DNA from 3 places in the Kribbella lupini genome. Region 2 is predicted to be linked to each of the others. Evidence: riboswitches for the same ligand, from Rfam matches in the RefSeq annotation. Region 2 holds a riboswitch; each other region holds the start of a gene.
The links. Region 2 has a riboswitch for cobalamin ahead of ABD235_RS05430 (magnesium chelatase subunit D family protein). Riboswitches for the same ligand answer to the same signal wherever they lie in the genome.
Positions count from the first base shown of each region.

Region 1: it holds a riboswitch for cobalamin, as region 2 does, so the genes downstream of both, ABD235_RS20870 (ABC transporter substrate-binding protein) here and ABD235_RS05430 (magnesium chelatase subunit D family protein) in region 2, are expected to answer to the same signal.
Region 3: it holds a riboswitch for cobalamin, as region 2 does, so the genes downstream of both, ABD235_RS38775 (ribonucleoside-diphosphate reductase subunit alpha) here and ABD235_RS05430 (magnesium chelatase subunit D family protein) in region 2, are expected to answer to the same signal.

Region 1 is NZ_BAAANC010000002.1:1,574,158-1,579,948, reverse strand. Features, by position in the region: gene ABD235_RS20880 (aldehyde dehydrogenase family protein) at 1-85, shown strand, start outside; gene ABD235_RS20875 (hypothetical protein) at 154-1,134, shown strand; cobalamin riboswitch at 1,196-1,384, shown strand; gene ABD235_RS20870 (ABC transporter substrate-binding protein) at 1,409-2,437, shown strand; gene ABD235_RS20865 (FecCD family ABC transporter permease) at 2,434-3,537, shown strand; gene ABD235_RS20860 (FecCD family ABC transporter permease) at 3,546-4,565, shown strand; gene ABD235_RS20855 (ABC transporter ATP-binding protein) at 4,568-5,362, shown strand; gene ABD235_RS20850 (TetR/AcrR family transcriptional regulator) at 5,364-5,791, opposite strand, start outside.
Region 2 is NZ_BAAANC010000001.1:1,195,060-1,200,850, forward strand. Features, by position in the region: gene cobN (cobaltochelatase subunit CobN) at 1-2,239, shown strand, start outside; gene surE (5'/3'-nucleotidase SurE) at 2,252-3,013, shown strand; cobalamin riboswitch at 3,161-3,296, shown strand; gene ABD235_RS05430 (magnesium chelatase subunit D family protein) at 3,369-5,708, shown strand; gene cobO (cob(I)yrinic acid a,c-diamide adenosyltransferase) at 5,740-5,791, shown strand, end outside.
Region 3 is NZ_BAAANC010000006.1:63,373-69,163, forward strand. Features, by position in the region: gene ABD235_RS38775 (ribonucleoside-diphosphate reductase subunit alpha) at 1-2,303, opposite strand, end outside; cobalamin riboswitch at 2,435-2,591, opposite strand; gene ABD235_RS38780 (DinB family protein) at 2,650-3,231, opposite strand; gene ABD235_RS38785 (class I SAM-dependent methyltransferase) at 3,636-4,463, shown strand; gene ABD235_RS38790 (DUF2255 family protein) at 4,450-4,857, opposite strand; gene ABD235_RS38795 (3-methyladenine DNA glycosylase) at 4,973-5,791, opposite strand, start outside.

The sequences.
Region 1 (5,791 bases), on a different contig from region 2:
CTCCGGCTTCGGCTACGGGCCTGAGCTGCTGGACGAGATGACGCAGGTCAAGGTCGTCCACTGGGAGCCCGCACCCACCTCCTGAGCCCGCGGACGTCGGTGGCAGCGTCTACAGTCGGAGACCTTGTCACCGAGCAGTCACGAGGAGTCGGAATGCGGAACCGAGCTGCCGTCGCGGTCACGGCTGTCTCCGCCGTACTGGCTCTGGCGGGCTGTGGGGGCGGGAACAACGAGACGGCACCGAACGTGCCGCCGTTGGTCTCGGTCAGTACGCCGCCGACCGAGACGCCTTCGGCCACTCCGTCGGAGACGCCGAGCCTGCCGCCGACGGCGCAGGTCGCGGACACGTTGTGCGTACGGATGGACCAGTCGCTGGTGCAGACCACGCTGGCGGTGCCGTCGGTGACGATCCAGAAGGAGCCCGTGCCGGCCGAGATCGGCCTGCCCAGCTACGACATCTGCCAGCTGGGCCTGAGCACGAATCCGGACGGGCCCGCGCTTCGGCTCGGGGTGTCGGTGCTGCCGGTGACCAAGGCCGACCTGACGGCCGCGCAGAAGGCGTACGCCGCGACGAAGAGCGAGCCGGCGCGGGCGATCGCCGTCGGGCAGGGCGGCTACGGGACGAGCAAGTTCGCGGTGTTCCTGCTGGGGACGCGGCTCTACAAGGTCGAGGGTCCGGCTGCGACGCCGACCAAGTACGTCGTACTGGCGCAGGAGGCGGCGCGTCAGGCCGCCGGGCTCCCGGAAGCGGCGCCGCTGATCACCCGGACGGAGTGCGACCGCGGGACGAACGCGGCCGCCAAGGTGATGGGTACCGTGGCCACGGCCCGCCGCGACAGCCAGACGGCCGCGGGTGACATCGTCTGCGGCTGGATCACCGCGACCTCCGTGCTCTACACGACCGCCCGGCGGGTTCCCGACGCCGCAGCGGCGATGGCCGCGGTCCGCAAGGCCCCCACGTCGCAGTCGGTCCCGCTCGGCGACGAGGGGTACGTCGACACCGCCACCGGGCGCGGCACGATCCGCGTCGGGACCGACAAGATCGCCGACCTCGTTCCGGTGCCCGGCAACGCGGTGAAAACCGACGACATGGTCACGTTCGCGCTGGCGATCTCGCCGCTCTACACGCGCTGACACCGGTCGGGCGAAGGCCGCCGCTGGTGGACCGCGTGCTGCGACTCGGTCGCACCGTGGGTTACCGTGTGGCGGTCGTGGTGTTCGGGAAGCCGGTGGAGTACCGGCGCGGCCCTCGCCACTGTGATCGGGATTGTCCGCGGAGCGTTCACCAGGTGTGAGACCACTGGCCCGGAAGGGCTGGGAAGGTCAGCTCGGCGGATGCGGTCGTCCCGTCAGCCAGGAGACCGGCCACGACGCGTCCCGTCCACGAGGTGTTGGAGGAACGGTCGCCATGGCCGTCGTACCCCAGGCAGTGCTTGCTGCCGTTTTCCTGTCCCTGGTCGCCGCCTGCGGCACCGCCGGCGCCGCCGAAGGCCCGAGCGCGAGCGCGACGACCGTGAAGAACTGCGGGCTCGACGTCACCGTCGACGGCCCGCCGAAGCGGGTGTTCGCGGCGTACCAGCCGGCCATCGAGCTGGCGCACGCGCTCGGCATCTCCGACCGCCTGGTCGGCACCGCGTTCCTCGACTCCGAGCCGCTGCCCGAGTACGCCGGTGCGCAGCAGGGCCGCAAGTACTACAAGAACATGCCGAGCCGCGAGGAGCTGCTCAGCCTGAACCCGGACTTCGTGCTGTCCGGCTTCAACGACATCTTCAGCGCGGCCGGCAGCGACGGCAGCTTCGGCAGCCGCAAGTCGTTGTCGGACCTCGGCGTGCAGACCTGGATCTTCAGTCCGCTCTGCCCAACCGCGGACGGCAAGGGCGACGAGGCGATCGACCCGTCGACGGTCTCGATGGACAACGTGTACGCCGATCTGCGCGACCTCGGGAAGTTGTTCGGCGCAAGCGACCAGGCCGAGCAGGTGATCGCGGACCAGAAGGCGCGGATCGCCGCGGTCGAGGCGAAGGTCAAGGGTGCGGACCGGCCGACGGTCGCCATCGTGCGGCCCGGGCTCGAGGGCGGCGGGATGACCGTGTCCGGTGGTCCGGACTTCGGCACCGTACTGATCAAGCAGGCCGGCGGGGTGAACGCGTTCGCGGGGCTGACCTCGAAGCGGAACGTGAAGATCAGCGTCGAGGAGTTCATCAAGGCTGATCCGGACTACGTCCTGATCAGTGCGTGCTGCGACGCGACGCTGACCGAGACCCAAGGGCAGCCGGATGTCGACAAGCTGCTGAAGAACCCGGCGTTCGCGAACCTGAAAGCCGTCAGGAACAAGCAGGTTGTGCCGTGGTTGTTCGCGCATCACTCGGCGGGTGTCCGTGGTGCGCACTCGACCGAGCTGATCGCGAAGATCATCCATCCCGACCTGGTCAAGTGACCGCCGAGGTCGTGGACGGCCGCTCGGGAGCCGAGGGCCGGGCGGGTGGCAGGTCAGGTGCTGACGATCCGCGGGGAGCCGGTGGTTCGCGGGGTCTCCTGCGGCACGGGCTGACGAAGGGTGGCGGCCTCGTGGTCGCGTTCGGCGTACTGCTGGCGGCCGTGCTGCTGTCGTTGCTCGCCGGGACGGAGTGGTTCGCGCCGCGGGACGTCTATCTCGCGGCGGCCGACTTCACCGGGTCGGACACGGATCGAGTCATCCGGTACCTGCGCCTGCCGCGGACCGCGACCGGCCTGATGGCGGGCGCGGCGCTCGGACTGGCCGGTGCGTTGATGCAGGGCGTGACACGCAACGCACTGGCCGATCCGGGGATTCTCGGCGTCAACGCCGGAGCCGCGGTCGCGGTGGTCGCGGCGATCGGGGTCTTCGGGGTGACGAGCCTGACCGGGTACGTGTGGTTCGCGATGGGCGGCGCGCTGGTGGCGACCGTCGTGGTCTACCTCGTCGGCGCTCTCGGGCGCGGCGGCGCGACGCCCGTCAAGCTGGCGTTGGCCGGCGCGGCGATGTCGGCGATGCTCGGCTCCGTCACGTCGGCGGCGACGTTGCTCGATCTGTCGACGCTGAACGAGTTCCGCTTCTGGGTGGTCGGGTCGCTGACCCTGGCGACCGGGCCGATCGTCGGTCAGGCGCTGCCGTTCGTTGCTATAGGCATCGTGTTGTCGCTCGTGCTGGGGCGATCCCTCAACCAGTTGGCCTTGGGTGAGGAACTGGCGACGACGCTGGGCACGCGCGTCGGGTGGGTGCGAGTGCTCGCCGGGGTCGCGATCATGCTCCTGGCCGGTACGGCGACAGCGATGGCCGGGCCGATCGGCTTCGTCGGCCTCGCCGTACCGCATGTCGCCCGGGCGATCGTCGGCGCGGACTACCGCTGGATCCTCCCGTACTCACTCGTCCTGGCACCGACGCTGCTGCTGGTCGCGGACGTCATCGGCCGCTTGGTGGTTCGGCCGGACGAGTTGCAGGTGGGGATCATCACCGCACTGGTGGGTGCTCCACTGTTCATCGCGCTGGTCCGACGGCAACGGCTGGCTGAGCTGTGAGCCGGGCCGTGCGGATCGGTCCACTGTCGGGCCGGGTGGATCTCGGCGGCGTGGTGGTCCTGGTTGTCGCGCTGTTGGTGGCCGTTGCCGTGGGCGCCTATTCGCTGACCGTCGGAGACTACGAGATCCCGCTCGCGCAGGTGCTCGGCACGCTCGCGGGCGACGGGTCGCTGATCATGACCGACGTGGTGGTGAACAACCGGCTGCCCCGGGTCCTCGTCGGCCTAGGCGTCGGGTTCGCGTTCGCCGTGTCGGGTGCGATCTTCCAGCGGCTCGCGCGCAACCCGCTGGTAAGCCCCGACCTGATCGGCATCAACGCCGGCGCCGCGCTGGCCGCGGTCGTGGTGATCACGCTCCTCGGCGCGAGCCCGTTCTGGCTGCCGGTCGGCGCGCTCGGCGGTTCGTTGCTCACAGCAATCACCATCTACCTGTTCGCCTTCAAGCGGGGGATCGCGGGCTATCGGCTGGTGCTGGTCGGGATCGGCGTCACCGCGATCATCGGCTCGCTCACGGCGTACCTGCTGACCCTGGCCGACATCTACACCGCGAAGAGCGCGCTGATGTGGCTGTCCGGAAGTCTGGCCGGGCGGTCCTGGCCGGAGGTGTGGATGATCGGGCTCACGCTGCTTGTCCTCCTTCCCGCCGCCGTGGTCGCGTCGCGGCAACTGCGCCTGCTCGAGCTCGGCGACGATCTCGCCCGCACGTTGGCCGGACGGGTCGAGCTGTCGCGCGGACTGCTGATCGCGATCGGCGTCGGCCTCGCCGCCCTGGCGACCGCTGCGGCCGGCCCGATCGGCTTCGTGGCGCTGGTCGCTCCGCAGATCGCCCGCCGGCTGCTGGCCGAACGCGCTGCCGGTCTGCTCGCCGCCGGCGCGATCGGCGCGCTGCTGGTCGTCGCCGCCGACCTCGTGGCGCGCGAGCTGTTCGCGCCGATCCCGTTGCCCGTCGGCGTCGTCACGGCGTTCCTGGGCGCGCCCTACCTGTTGCTGCTGATGGCCCGAGCCAACCGCGTCGGCCGAGGAGGATGACCATGCTGCGCTCCGAGAACCTCACCCTCGCGTACGACGGAACGCCGGTCGTGCACGACCTGTCGGTCGACATCCCGCAGGGCAAGCTCACCGTGATCGTCGGCGCCAACGCCTGCGGCAAGTCCACGCTGCTCCGCGGCCTCGCCCGCCTGCTGGTGCCGCGCGGTGGAACCGTCTACCTGGACGACGTCGACGTACGCCGTGTCCCCGGCGGGCAGTTGGCCACGCAGCTCGGCCTCCTCCCGCAGCAGCCGGTCGCCCCCGAAGGCATCACCGTCGCCGATCTCGTCAGCCGCGGGCGCCATCCGCACCAGCGGTGGTTCCGCCAGTGGACCCCCGAGGACGAGAAGGTCGTCACCGAAGCCCTCACCGCCACCGGCACCGCCGACCTGGCCGACCGCTCCCTCGACCAACTCTCCGGCGGCCAACGCCAACGCGTCTGGATCGCACTCGCCCTGGCCCAGAACGCCGACACGATGCTCCTCGACGAGCCCACCACGTTCCTCGACCTGGCCCACCAGCTCGAGATCCTCGACCTGGTCCAGGACCTCAACCACCAGCACCACAAGACGATCGTCCTGGTCCTCCACGACCTCAACCTCGCCGCCCGCTACGCCGACCACCTGATCGCCCTGAAGTCCGGCACCGTTGTAGCCACCGGCTCCCCATCCGAGGTCATCACCCCCGAAACCGTTCAACAGGTCTTCGGCCTCGCCTGTGAAGTCATCCCGGACCCGCTCACCGGCACGCCGCTGGTCCTGCCGCGGCCGCGCCAAGCGGTCGTGCAGAACAGCTGATTCAGGTCAGGACCGGCGTGAGATAGCCGATCAGCGCCTGCTCGAGCTCCTGGATCCACGACTCCCGGTCGTCGGCCGGCGCCGCGAGCACCGTGCCGAGCAGGGCGGCGAAGATCTGCGTGGCGACCGTCGCGGTCTGGGCCAGACGGTCGGCGGGGAGCCCCGGCGCGCGAGCGGCGATGATCTCGGCGATCTTCCCGTGGACCGCGGCCTGCAGGGCGCGAGCGGGCGCGGTCAGATGTTCGGGCAGGTCCGGCCCGGCGAAGAGGGTCTTGAAGCCGGGATTGGCGAGGTTGACCTCGACCATCGGCCGGACCATCCGGTCGACCAGTTCCGGCAACGGCAACCGGGTGGCCGTCGGGTCGAATGCCTGGGCGTGCGCCTCCTGGAGCGCCGTCCGGTAGCGATCGGCCAGGGCCGCGGCCAGCG
Region 2 (5,791 bases):
CCCGGACATGGCTCCGTCGCACCACTACCTGGCGGCGTACCGCTGGCTGGAGGCCCCTGTCGAGGAAGGCGGCTTCGGCGCACACGCGGTGGTCCACCTGGGCAAGCACGGGACGCTGGAGTGGCTGCCGGGCAAGGGGATCGGCATGGCGGCGGACTGCGCGCCGGACGCCGTACTGGGCAACCTGCCGCTGGTGTACCCGTTCATCGTCAACGACCCGGGTGAGGGCACGCAGGCCAAGCGGCGTGGGCACGCCGTCGTCGTGGACCACCTGGTGCCGCCGATGGCGCGAGCGGAGACGTACGGCGACATGGCGAAGCTGGAGTACCTGCTGGACGAGTACGCCACCGTCCAGGCGCTGGACCCGGAGAAGGTACCGACGCTGCGGGCCCAGATCTGGACGCTGATCCAGGCCGCTCAGCTGCACCACGACCTGCACACCAGCGAGAAGCCGGAGGACGAGGAGTTCGACGAGTTCGTCCTGCACCTCGACGGCTACCTGTGCGAGATCAAGGACGTGCAGATCCGCGACGGGTTGCACATCCTCGGTGGCGGTCCGGTCGGTGAGGCCCGGGTCAACCTGGTGCTCGCCGTACTGCGGGCCGCGCAGATGTGGGGCGGCACGTCCGGCGCCGTACCGGGGCTGCGTGCTGCGCTCGGTGCGACGTACGGCGTGGACGAGGCGGCTCTGCTCGCCGATCCGGGTCGTGCGGTGCCTGCTGAGCTGGCAGCCCTGTCGGAGCTGGCTGACCTGCCTGCGGTGAGTGCGGCCGACGGTGTGGACCTGCTGGAGGCTGTGGCGCGCAAGCTCGTGCTGGGGCTGGAGACGCTGAGCTGGGACGCCGCGAAGGTGCCGGTGGTCGTCGGTGAGGTGCTGGGCCGGCAGTCCGAGGGTGTGGAGGCGTCGCTGCGGTTCGCCTGCGAGGAGGTCGTGCCGCGGCTGGCACGCACCGGTGACGAGCTGACGAACGTAATGCGCGCGCTGGACGGCCGCTTCGTCGAGGCCGGGCCGTCGGGCTCGCCGACGCGCGGTCTGGTCAACGTGCTGCCGACGGGCCGCAACTTCTACGCCGTCGACCCGAAGGCGATCCCGAGCCGGAACGCGTGGGACGTCGGCGTCGCGCTGGCGGACTCGCTGCTGGCCCGGCACAAGGCCGAGACGGGGGAGTGGCCACGATCGGTCGGGCTGACCGTCTGGGGTACGTCGGCGATGCGGACCCAGGGCGACGACCTCGCCGAGGTGCTGTGGCTGCTCGGCTGCCGGCCGGTGTGGGACGAGGCGTCGCGACGGGTGTCGGGCTTCGAGGTCGTGCCGGTGTCCGAGCTCGGCCGGCCGCGGGTCGACGTGACGGTGCGGATCTCGGGCTTCTTCCGGGACGCGTTCCCGCACGTCGTCGCCTGGCTGGACGAGGCCGTGCGGACCGTCGCGGCGCTGGACGAGGCTGCCGAGGACAACTACCTGCGGGCGCACGTCCTCGATGACGTTGCTACGGGCAACGATTTGCGATCCTCGACGGCCCGCGTGTTCGGTTCCAAGCCCGGCTCGTACGGCGCCGGCCTGCTGCCGCTGGTCGACGCGCGCAACTGGCGCACCGACGCCGAACTGGCCGAGGTGTACGCGGTCTGGGGCGGTTACGCCTACGGCAAGGACCTCGACGGCGCCGAGGCGCGCCCGTCGATGGAACGCGCCTACGCGCGGATCCAGGTCGCGGCCAAGAACGCGGACACCCGCGAGCACGACATCATGGACTCCGACGACTACTTCCAGTACCACGGCGGCATGGTCGCGATGGTCCGCCACCTGACCGGGTCGAACCCGAAGGCCTACATCGGCGACTCCGCCGTACCGGCCCAGGTCAAGACCCGCACGCTGGAGGAGGAGACCAAGCGCGTCTTCCGCGCCCGCGTCGTCAACCCGCGCTGGATGGCCGCGATGCAGCGCCACGGCTACAAGGGCGCCTTCGAGATGGCCGCCACGGTCGACTACCTCTTCGGGTACGACGCTACCGCCGGCGTCGTCGACGACTGGATGTACGAGACGCTGACGACGGAGTACGTCGCCAACCCCGAGGTCGCCGAGTTCTTCCGCAAGTCCAACCCGTGGGCACGGCACGGCATCGCGGAGCGGTTGCTCGAGGCGGCGCAGCGGGGGCTGTGGTCGGAGCCTTCCGAGGAGGCGCTGGAGACGCTGCGCACCGCCGTACTGGAGACCGAGGGTGACATCGAGGACCGCGGCTGATTGGGTAGTCGTATGGCTTCGCGGGTTCTGATCACCAATGACGACGGGTACCGGGCTCGGGGCATTCGGGCCCTCGGAGCGGCGCTGGCCGCGGCTGGGTACGACGTACTGGCTGTGGCTCCGCTGGATGACCAGAGCGGCGTCGGGTCGGCGCGGGCCGGGATGGTCGACCGGCCGATCCGGACGGCCTCGGAGACTGTTGATGGGGTGACCTACATCGGCGTCGACGGGACGCCGGCGCTGGCGGTGACACTCGCGCTGGTGGGGTCGTTCGGCGACGTGCCGGACCTGGTGGTGTCGGGGATCAACCACGGGCACAACATCGGCGTACCGATCCTGCACTCGGGCACCGTCGCGGCCGCGCTGACGGCCGCCGGGCAGGGGGCGTCGGCGATCGCCGTCAGCATCGACTCCGAGGACCCGAAGCATCTCGACACCGCGGGCGGCGTCGCCGCGCGGGCACTCGACTGGCTGGCGTCGGAGCCGGCTGGCACGGTCCTCACCGTGAACGTCCCCGATCGCCCGTTGGAAGAGCTGGAGGGCGTACGCCGGGCCCGGCTGGCGCCGATCGGGCGCTCGCGCATCGTCGGCGCTCAAGCGCCGACCGGTGAGCCGATGATCACCCTTGCCCCGCCGTCCGCCGGTGCGGAAGCCGACACCGACGAGGCCTTGCTCGCCGCGGGTTTCGTGACGGTCACCCCGATCGTGGGCATCCGCGAGGTCGACTCGTCGGCGGCGGCTGACTACTTGTCCCAGCATCTGGTTAAGGGCTGAGCCTCGCGTACTCACCCCGAACACGTCCCACCCGAGGTCGATCGGCCGTCGGCCACGCTCCAGCGGCTCGCCCTCTCGCGGCGGTCGACGAGCCGCCGTCCGTTCCCGCCGGGTGAGGTTGGTCTCCGGGCGGCGGGCCGACGGCGGGGATGTGGAATGATCGCCGGGACGGCAGGAGAGGAACACCGGTGACGGCCAGCACGGCCGGAGTCCGGGGCGGTCCCGCCACTGTGACCGGACGTGATCCGGAAGCCAGGACATCTCCCGCCGTCCGTCCGGAAACGCTTCTCCGCGGTCCGGGCGACCGTTGCCGACGCGGGCGTGGACACCCGCAGGACGAAGGGACCCACCGCCGATGCGGCCTGCTCCGACCTCGACCGGTTTTCCGTTCACCGCGGTGGTGGGGATGGACGACCTCCAGCTCGCCCTGATCCTGGCCGCGGTCTCCCCGGCCATCGGCGGCGTCCTGATCCGCGGCGAGAAGGGCACCGCCAAGTCGACGGCGGTCCGGGCGCTCACCGAGATCCTGCCGGCGGTGGACGTCGTCCCGAACTGCCGCTTCTCCTGCGACCCGGCGAACCCGGACCCCACCTGTCCGGACGGGCCACACGCGGCCGCCATCACGACCGTGGACAACCGCCCCGGAGACGGGGGGAGCGCCGCCGCGTCGCCGTCGAGCCGGTCGGCGGCGTCTCCCGCGCCCGGAGCCCCGCGTGAGGGCATCACGCCGGCTGAAGCCCTGGCGCCGTCCGGCGAAGGTGCGCCGCTGGGCCATCTTCCCGGATCCATCGCGTCGGGTTCCTCCGTGCCGACCTCCGTCTCCCGCCCGGCTCGGCTCGTCGAGCTGCCCGTGGGGGCGACCGAGGACCGCGTCCTCGGCTCGTTGCATCTCGAGAAGGCGTTGGCCGAGGGCGTCACGGCGTACGAGCCTGGTCTGCTCGCGGCCGCTCACCGCGGGCTGCTGTACGTCGACGAGGTCAACCTGCTGCACGACCACCTGGTCGACGTCCTGCTCGACGCCGCGGCGATGGGCCGCGCGACCGTCGAGCGCGACGGCGTCTCGGTGACGCACCCGGCGCGCTTCGTCCTGGTCGGCACGATGAACCCGGAGGAAGGCGAGCTCCGCCCGCAGCTGCTCGACCGCTTCGGCCTGACCGTGGACGTCGTCGCCAGCCGCGACCCCGCCGTCCGCGTCGAGGTGATGCGCGCGCGGCTGACGTACGAGGCCGACCCGGCCAGATTCGTGAGCCGGTACGACGGCGCGCAGCGCGAGCTCGCCGAGCGGATCGTCAAGGCGCAGAGCCTGCTCGCCGACGTGATCCTGACCGACTCGGCGCTGCGGCAGATCGCGGAGATCTGCGCCGCGTTCGACGTCGACGGGATGCGCGCCGACCTGGTCACCGCGCGCACGGCGGTCGCCCACGCGGCCTGGTCCGGGCGAACCGTCGTCGAGGTCGAGGACGTCCGCGCGGCGGCGAAGCTCGCGCTGCCGCACCGGACCCGGCGGAATCCGTTCGATGCTCCGGGGCTTGACGAGGATCGGCTCGATCAGGTGATCAACGAGAGCACGCCGCCGGAGGATCCGGACGACGATCCCGAGGGTGGGCCGGGGGGCGGCCCGGGCGGCGTACCCGACGGCGCGAGTCCGGAGGGGAGTTCCTCGGGCCAGGGATCGTCCGACCCAGGATCCGCGGACTCGGAATCCTCTGATCCGTCATCCTCGGCGTCGGACGGCCCGACGTCGTCCGCGGACCAGCCGGACAACGCCGAGCTCGACGGCGCCGACCAGGTCCCGCCCCCCGGCAAACCCGCCGACCCCGACAACCCGGGAAACCCGCAGAACGCGCTCTCCGGCGCCGCTCCCACCGGCGACGTCGCGACCAGCTCCACGCCGTACAAGGCTCGCCTCCTCAGCATCCAGTCGGCCGGCACCGGCGTCGCCGGCCGCCGCTCCCGCGCGATCACCGAGGTCGGCCGGGTCGTCGGTGACCGCGCCCGAGTCGGTCGCGAGTCCGGTCGTCCGCACCTTCTCGCCACGCTGCGCGCCGCCGCGCCGCACCAGCACACGCGCGGCCGTTCAGGACCTGGCCTCGCCGTCCGCGCCTCCGACGTACGGCTCGGGGTGCGCGAAGGGCGCGAGGGGAACCTGGTGATGTTCTGCGTCGACGCGTCGGGCTCGATGGGCACCAAGCGGCGGATGGGCGAGGTGAAGACCGCGATCGTCTCGCTGCTGCTCGACGCGTACCAGCGCCGCGACAAGGTCGGCCTGGTCACGTTCGCGCGCGCCGACGCGACGGTCGCGCTCCCGCCGACCGGCAGCGTCGAGACCGCCGTACGCCGCCTGGAGTCGTTGCCCACCGGCGGCCGGACGCCGTTGGCCGAGGGGCTGCTGCAGACCGCCGAGGTACTTCGGATCGCCGCGATCCGCGACCCGCGCCGGCGCCCGCTGCTGGTGCTGGTCACCGACGGCCGCGCGACGCACGGGGAGAGCGCGTTCGCGCGGGCTCAGCAGGCGGCCGGGTGGATCGCGCACCAAGGCATCCCGACGGTCGTCGTCGACTGCGAACCGCGGCGCGGCGTCCGCCTCGGCCTGGCCGCGGAACTGGCAACCACCTTGCGCGCCGAGTACCTCGATCTGGGAGAGGTTGCCGCGGGCAACCTCATTCGCGCGGTCACCGACCGGAGCGCCGCATGACCGCCAGCCGGACCGGGAAGGGAACGAACTGATGCCGCAGGGACAGCCGAGCGTCGTACCGAAGGACGGACTGACCACGCGGC
Region 3 (5,791 bases), on a different contig from region 2:
ATCCAGTTGTGCTTCCGGATCGGGGCGACGCCCACCAGCTCGGCGATCGAAGAGACGGCTGGAATTCGTAGGTCGAAGGTTTTGACCGGTTTGGTGAAGGTGATGACAGATCCGTCGGAGCGCCGGCCCTCGTGCGCCCCTTCACGGATCCGGTACTGACCTGCTGTCGGAACGCCCAAACGAAGCAACTGGTAGCGCAGGCCGACGGCGAGTCGCTGCGACGTGCTCGTGAAGTAGATCTCCTGGCCACGGGACACCCCACCGTCCGTCTCCAGCAAACCCCGGACGAGTGCGAGTGTCTGCGGACGCGGTAGGTGAGCGAACCGTCGAGAGATGTGCTTGTGGTGGAGTTCGTCGTACAGATCGTCGGAGGTGAACGGCAGGGTTGCCTCGCCCTGGCCGGTGATACGTCCCGTGATCGGGTCCCTGAGAGCCCCGCGTCCGGAGGCCCAGTGAATTTGGCGGTAGGTGTCCGCCCGCCCGGTTTCCCAGAAATGAATCTGCCGTGCGGTCAGGTACTCGCGAACGAACGACAGGTGTGTGTCACGCTGTGGGTTGCCGGACACACCCCACTGGCGGCCCTGTTTCGACAGATGGCCGTCGCCCAGCAGGATGCCGTACAGGCGGGCGTCCTCCTCGGTCAGCCCCGGGACCGGAACGACGTCCCGGGGGATCACCTGCCCTACGTAGTCACCCTTGCTGAGCATGCCGGCCTCGACCCACGTCGCCTGCACCTTCTTCTTGGCCAGCCAATCGATGGTGCGCTCATTGCTCTGCTCCATCGGAACGCCTTGGATCGCGTAGAAAGGATGGCCGGCGGTCACCACGAGCGGATCGATCGAGTGCTTGACGTCAAGCTCCACCATCGGATCGTTCTGGTCGTAGGTGAAAGTCTTGGTGACTTCGCGGTAGAAGCCGCTGGCGCCCAGTACCAGCTCTCCGACCGCGATTTCACTGATTGGCGTCGGTCCTGCTGCGGCGTACACCAGAGTCTGCGGAGCGAAGCATTGGTTCACTGCGACGGCGGTGTCGTTGGCGATCTTCAGGAAGGGGACGACGCCCTGGGACTCGCCGCTGGTGCCGCGGATCTTGGCGCCGATGCCGCGGACGGGGGTCCAGTCGTTGCCTAGGCCGCCGGAGTACTTGGCCAGGAGGGCGTTGTTGCGGATGCCGGTGAAGATGCCGGACAGGTCGTCCTGGACGGTGGTGAGGAAGCAGGACGACAGCTGCGGGCGGGTGGTGCCGGAGTTGAACAGCGTGGGCGTCGACGACATGAAGCGGAACGAGCTGAGCAGTTCGTAGAACTCCAGTGCGCGGGCCTCGCGGTCGTCCTCCTTGAGGGCCATGCCCATCGCGACGCGCAGGAAGAACGCCTGCGGCAGCTCGAAGCGGACCTTGTCGATGTGCAGCAGGTACCGGTCGTAGAGGGTCTGCAGGCCGAGGAACGCGAAGTCCAGGTCGCGCTCGGGCTTGATCGCCGCGGCCAGGCGGGCGAGGTCGAAGGTCGCCAGCTCGGGGTCGAGCAGGCCGGCCTCGATGCCGACGGAGACGTAGCGCGGGAAGTACTCGGCGTACGCCGTGCTCATGTCGGCCTGGGTCGCCTGCCGGGGTTGGCCGTGCACGCGACCGAGCGTCTCGCGGCGGATCTGGTCGAGCAGCAGGCGCGCGGCGGCCTGGCTGTACTGCGGCTCGGTCTCGACGTACGACCGGGCGGCCATCACCAGGGCGAGCTCGACCTCGTGCTGGGCGATGCCGTCGTAGCAGGAGCCGAGGGTCTCGTCGAGGATCTGCTCGGGGTCGACGGCGTCCAGGCCGGCGGCCGCCTCGGCGATGACGAGTCGGAGACGGTCGACGTCCAGTGGCGCTGTGCTGCCGTCGACGGCACGGACAGTGACGACCGGCCTCTCGGTGACACCGGCCGGGTCGGCCGGCGTACGGGCTTTGGTGCGCTCTTCGCGGTACAGGACGTAGGCGCGGGCGACCTGATGCTCTCCCGCGCGCATGAGGGCCAGCTCGACCTGGTCCTGGATGTCCTCGACCTGGACGCTGCGGCGTGAGTCGCCGCGGCTGGTCAGAGCCGTGACGACGCGGTCGGTCAGGTCGGACACCAGGTCGCGGACGCGGTGGCTGGTGCCGGCCTCGGCACCTTCGACGGCCAGGAAGGCCTTGCTCATCGCGACCGCGATCTTGGTCGGGTCGAACGTGGTGCTGGTGCCGTCGCGGCGGACGACGGTCAGCTGGGACGCCGACGCGTCGGGCAGGGGGCCCGGTGCGGTCGGCGACGAGGACGAAACGATGGTCACAAGCGCACTCTCCACGCGAGTTCCGGAGGACCAGGACCCGTGCGAGAGCGCGCGACGCAAGGCAGTACGGCGAGTACGACTGCCTTGACGTCCACCGACCCACCCACGAGGTCTCGGACCAACGCGTACCGGCGGTACGCGCACCGGTGGCAGGTACTCGGACTCGCGGACGACTTGTCCGCTCACCGTTGCGGGGCAGCTCCGGACTCGCACCGGATTCCCCTGTTGCCTCCACCCGGCCGCGCTTCGTCGCGTCGTCCGGGCAGAACCACCAGCACGCAGAACATTAGCGCCGGACCACGACATGTAGTGTCTCGACGCGCCGCGTGTCGCATATTTAGTGGTTTCAGGCGGCCAGCGCATGCAGATCCTGGAGCGTCATGATCTCCGAGCCATGGTGGATCAGCTCCCGGTTCAGCCGCAGGACGACGTGGCCGAACGGCTCCGCGGCGTCCAGCTCGGTGGCCTGGCTGAGGCCGACGGTCATCACCTGGTCCTCCTCCAGCCCGGCGATCGACTCCTGCCAGGCGTCGACCCAGTAGGTCAGCCAGGCGACCGCGTCCCGGGCGTTGCCGTGCAGCGTGATGTCGGTGCGGCCCTGGAGCTTCTCGCCGAAGGTCCACTCCCAGCGCTCGAAGAACGTCTCGGTCAGGTGGGCGATCAACCAGGCGATCGTCCGTGGCCCGCGATGGTCCGGTTCGTCCGGCCACTGCGCCACCCACTCACCCGACCCGAGCGAGCGGAACCGGCCGGCGTGCCGTCGCCGGACGACGGTCAGCGCCTCCGCGCTCGGTCGCCAGAAGTACTCGTCGTCGGTGAGTCTGGCCAGTCGCTGGGCGAGCACCATCCAGCTGAAACCGAGCTGGCCCCGCACCATCGCCATCGCCGACGGTCGCTCCAGGATGTCCCAGTCGAACGGTTCCGGCATCACAGATCCTCACGCTCCCCGATTCCCCGCGGTTTGTCCTTGCGTCGAACATGTGTTCGAATTGTGGTCGAGCGGACGCCGGAAAGTCAATCAGCACAGCGTGTCGGTGCTGGTGCTTCCGGTGGTCGAGTGCTATTGCGGGCGCGATCGGGGAGATGGTGCTGAGTGAGACCCAACCGTGATTACTCAGCGTGGCCGACGGGAGTAGAGTCACGCTGGGTGAGCAGAGCTGGGGGAACGCGCTCGGGACGTCCGGGCGCACAGCGGCTGCTCACGGGACTGCTTCCGAGGGGGAAACTCGTGTCGCCGGGTGAGCGGAAATGAGCCTGAGTGGGGATGCCTGGACCTGGGCCTGGAGAGACTGGGAGGACGAGGACCGGAGCAGGCGACAGAGGGAGAAGCCGGTGACGTTGGAGGCCGACGAGCTGGCGCGGGTGGCCGCGAACGAGGCGGACTGGGACGCGCGGGCTCCGCTGCACGCGGCGAGCGAGTTCTACGAGCGGCCGGCGGAGTTCTGGTTCGCCGACTACGAGTGGGACGACCTGGGGGAGCTGGGCGGACGTGATCTCGTGCACCTGCAGTGCCACCTGGGGACCGAGACGATCGCCTTTGCGCGCAAGGGCGCGAAGACCTTCGGGCTCGATCTGTCGGGGCGGTCGCTGGACGAGGCGCGGCGGCTGGCCGATGACGCCGGCGTCGGGATCGAGTACGTGCGGGCCAACGTGTACGACGCGGCGGAGGCGCTCGGGGGACGGCAGTTCGACGTCGTCTACACCGGGAAGGGCGCGCTCTGCTACCTGCCTGACCTGACGAAGTGGGCCGAGGTCGTCAGCGGTCTGCTCAAGCCTGGTGGGTTCGTCTACCTCGTCGAGTTCCATCCGCTGCTGAACGCACTGCGGCCGATGGGGTCGCCGGGGGAGTCGGACGAGCTGGTGCTGCGGCACGACTACCTGGAAGGGCGCGGCGCGATCGCGCACGAGTCGACCGTCACGTACACCGGCGACGAGGTGCCGGGCCGCAACACCAGCTACGAGTGGATGCACGGCCTGGGCGAGGTGGTCACCACGCTGTCGGCCGCGGGCTTGCGGATCGACAGCCTGCGCGAGTCCGAGGTGCTGCAGTGGCCGCGCTGGTCGTCGATGGTGCAGACCCCCGAGGGCTGGTGGCGCTTGCCGGACGAGGCGCCGCGGATCCCGTTGCTGTTCGCCCTGAAAGCCACTAAGCCGGTGTGATCCGGTCCTGCTCCGGAGTGAGCCGCAGAGTTGTGGCCGCGGCCGCCGGGGACACCATCTGCTCGATGGTCGAGGCGCCGTAGCGCGCGTACTTCGTGCGGTAGGCCGTGTCGACGTCCGCCCGCAGCTGCTGCGATCTGGAGCCTACGTCCTCGACGGAGACCTCGGACTGCAGGTCGGGAACGCGGATGCAGGCACGCTGGGAGTCGAGCACGTGAGCGAACCAGCCGGTGTTGCGGCGGTACCAGGTGCGGACGTACACCTGCTCGTCGACGCAGACGACCCAGATCGGCACCCAGCGTCGCAGGGTGCCGTCGGTGCGTCGGGCGGCGATCTGCAGTTCGTCGGCGGTGGTGAAGCGCCGGATCTCGTCCGGAGTCCAGGTCGCGCTCATGGGTCGAAGCTACTCGGCTCGGCGTCGGCGGGCTCGCCGTCACCAACGGGTGGTGCAGGCTCCGCCGAGAATCACCAGGTCGTAGATCTGCGGCGAACGATCCGCAGCCTGAGGGCTAGTTGGTCGGAGTGCTGAGGAGTTTGTCGCAGAGGGCGACGAGTTGTTCGCGAAGGGGTTTGGAGCGGGTGGCGAAGGAGCGTTGGGTGGCGGCGTACTCGGCTTTGCCGGCGGGGGTTTCGATGGGGACGGGGGAGTAGCCGAGGGGTGCGAGGTCGTACGGGGAGGCTCGCATGTCGAGGGTGCGGATGTCCTTGGCGAGCTCGAAGCAGGACAGCAGGAGGGTGCTGGGGGTGGAGGGGGCGAGTTTGGTGGCCCACTTGTAAAGGTCCATGTTGGCGTGCAGGCAGCCGCCTTGTTCCAGCTGGGGCTGGAGGTCGCGGGTCGGTTGCAGGGCATTGAGGGGACGGGCCGGTTCGGTGAAGAAGCGGAAGGCGTCGAAGTGGGAGCAGGCGATCTTGTGCGACTCGACGACCTGATCGGTGCCCTCGGCCCCTAGTCTCAGCGGCCACTTCTCGTGCCGGACCTCGCCGGGTTGCAGGCGGTAGACCATCGCCCACTCGTGCAGGCCGAAGCAGCCGAACTGGGGCTGGCGGTCGAGGGTCGCGGCCAGCAGGCGGCGGATCCAGGTGATGGAGTCCGTACGGCGTGCGATCTCGGCCGGGTCGAGGGACGCGGCGCCATCGGCGTACAGGTAGCCCTTGCGGCCTTCGTAGGTGGTGGCGCCGAGCAGGCTGACGCCGGGGCCGGGGTGCCAGATGCGGAGCTGGTTCGGGCGGGTGGAGTAGTAGGTGAAGAGGAAGTCCTCGACCGGATGGGCCTCACGGCGCTGACGACGCGCGAGGTGCCCGGCGACGAGTTCGTCGACCCGCGCCGC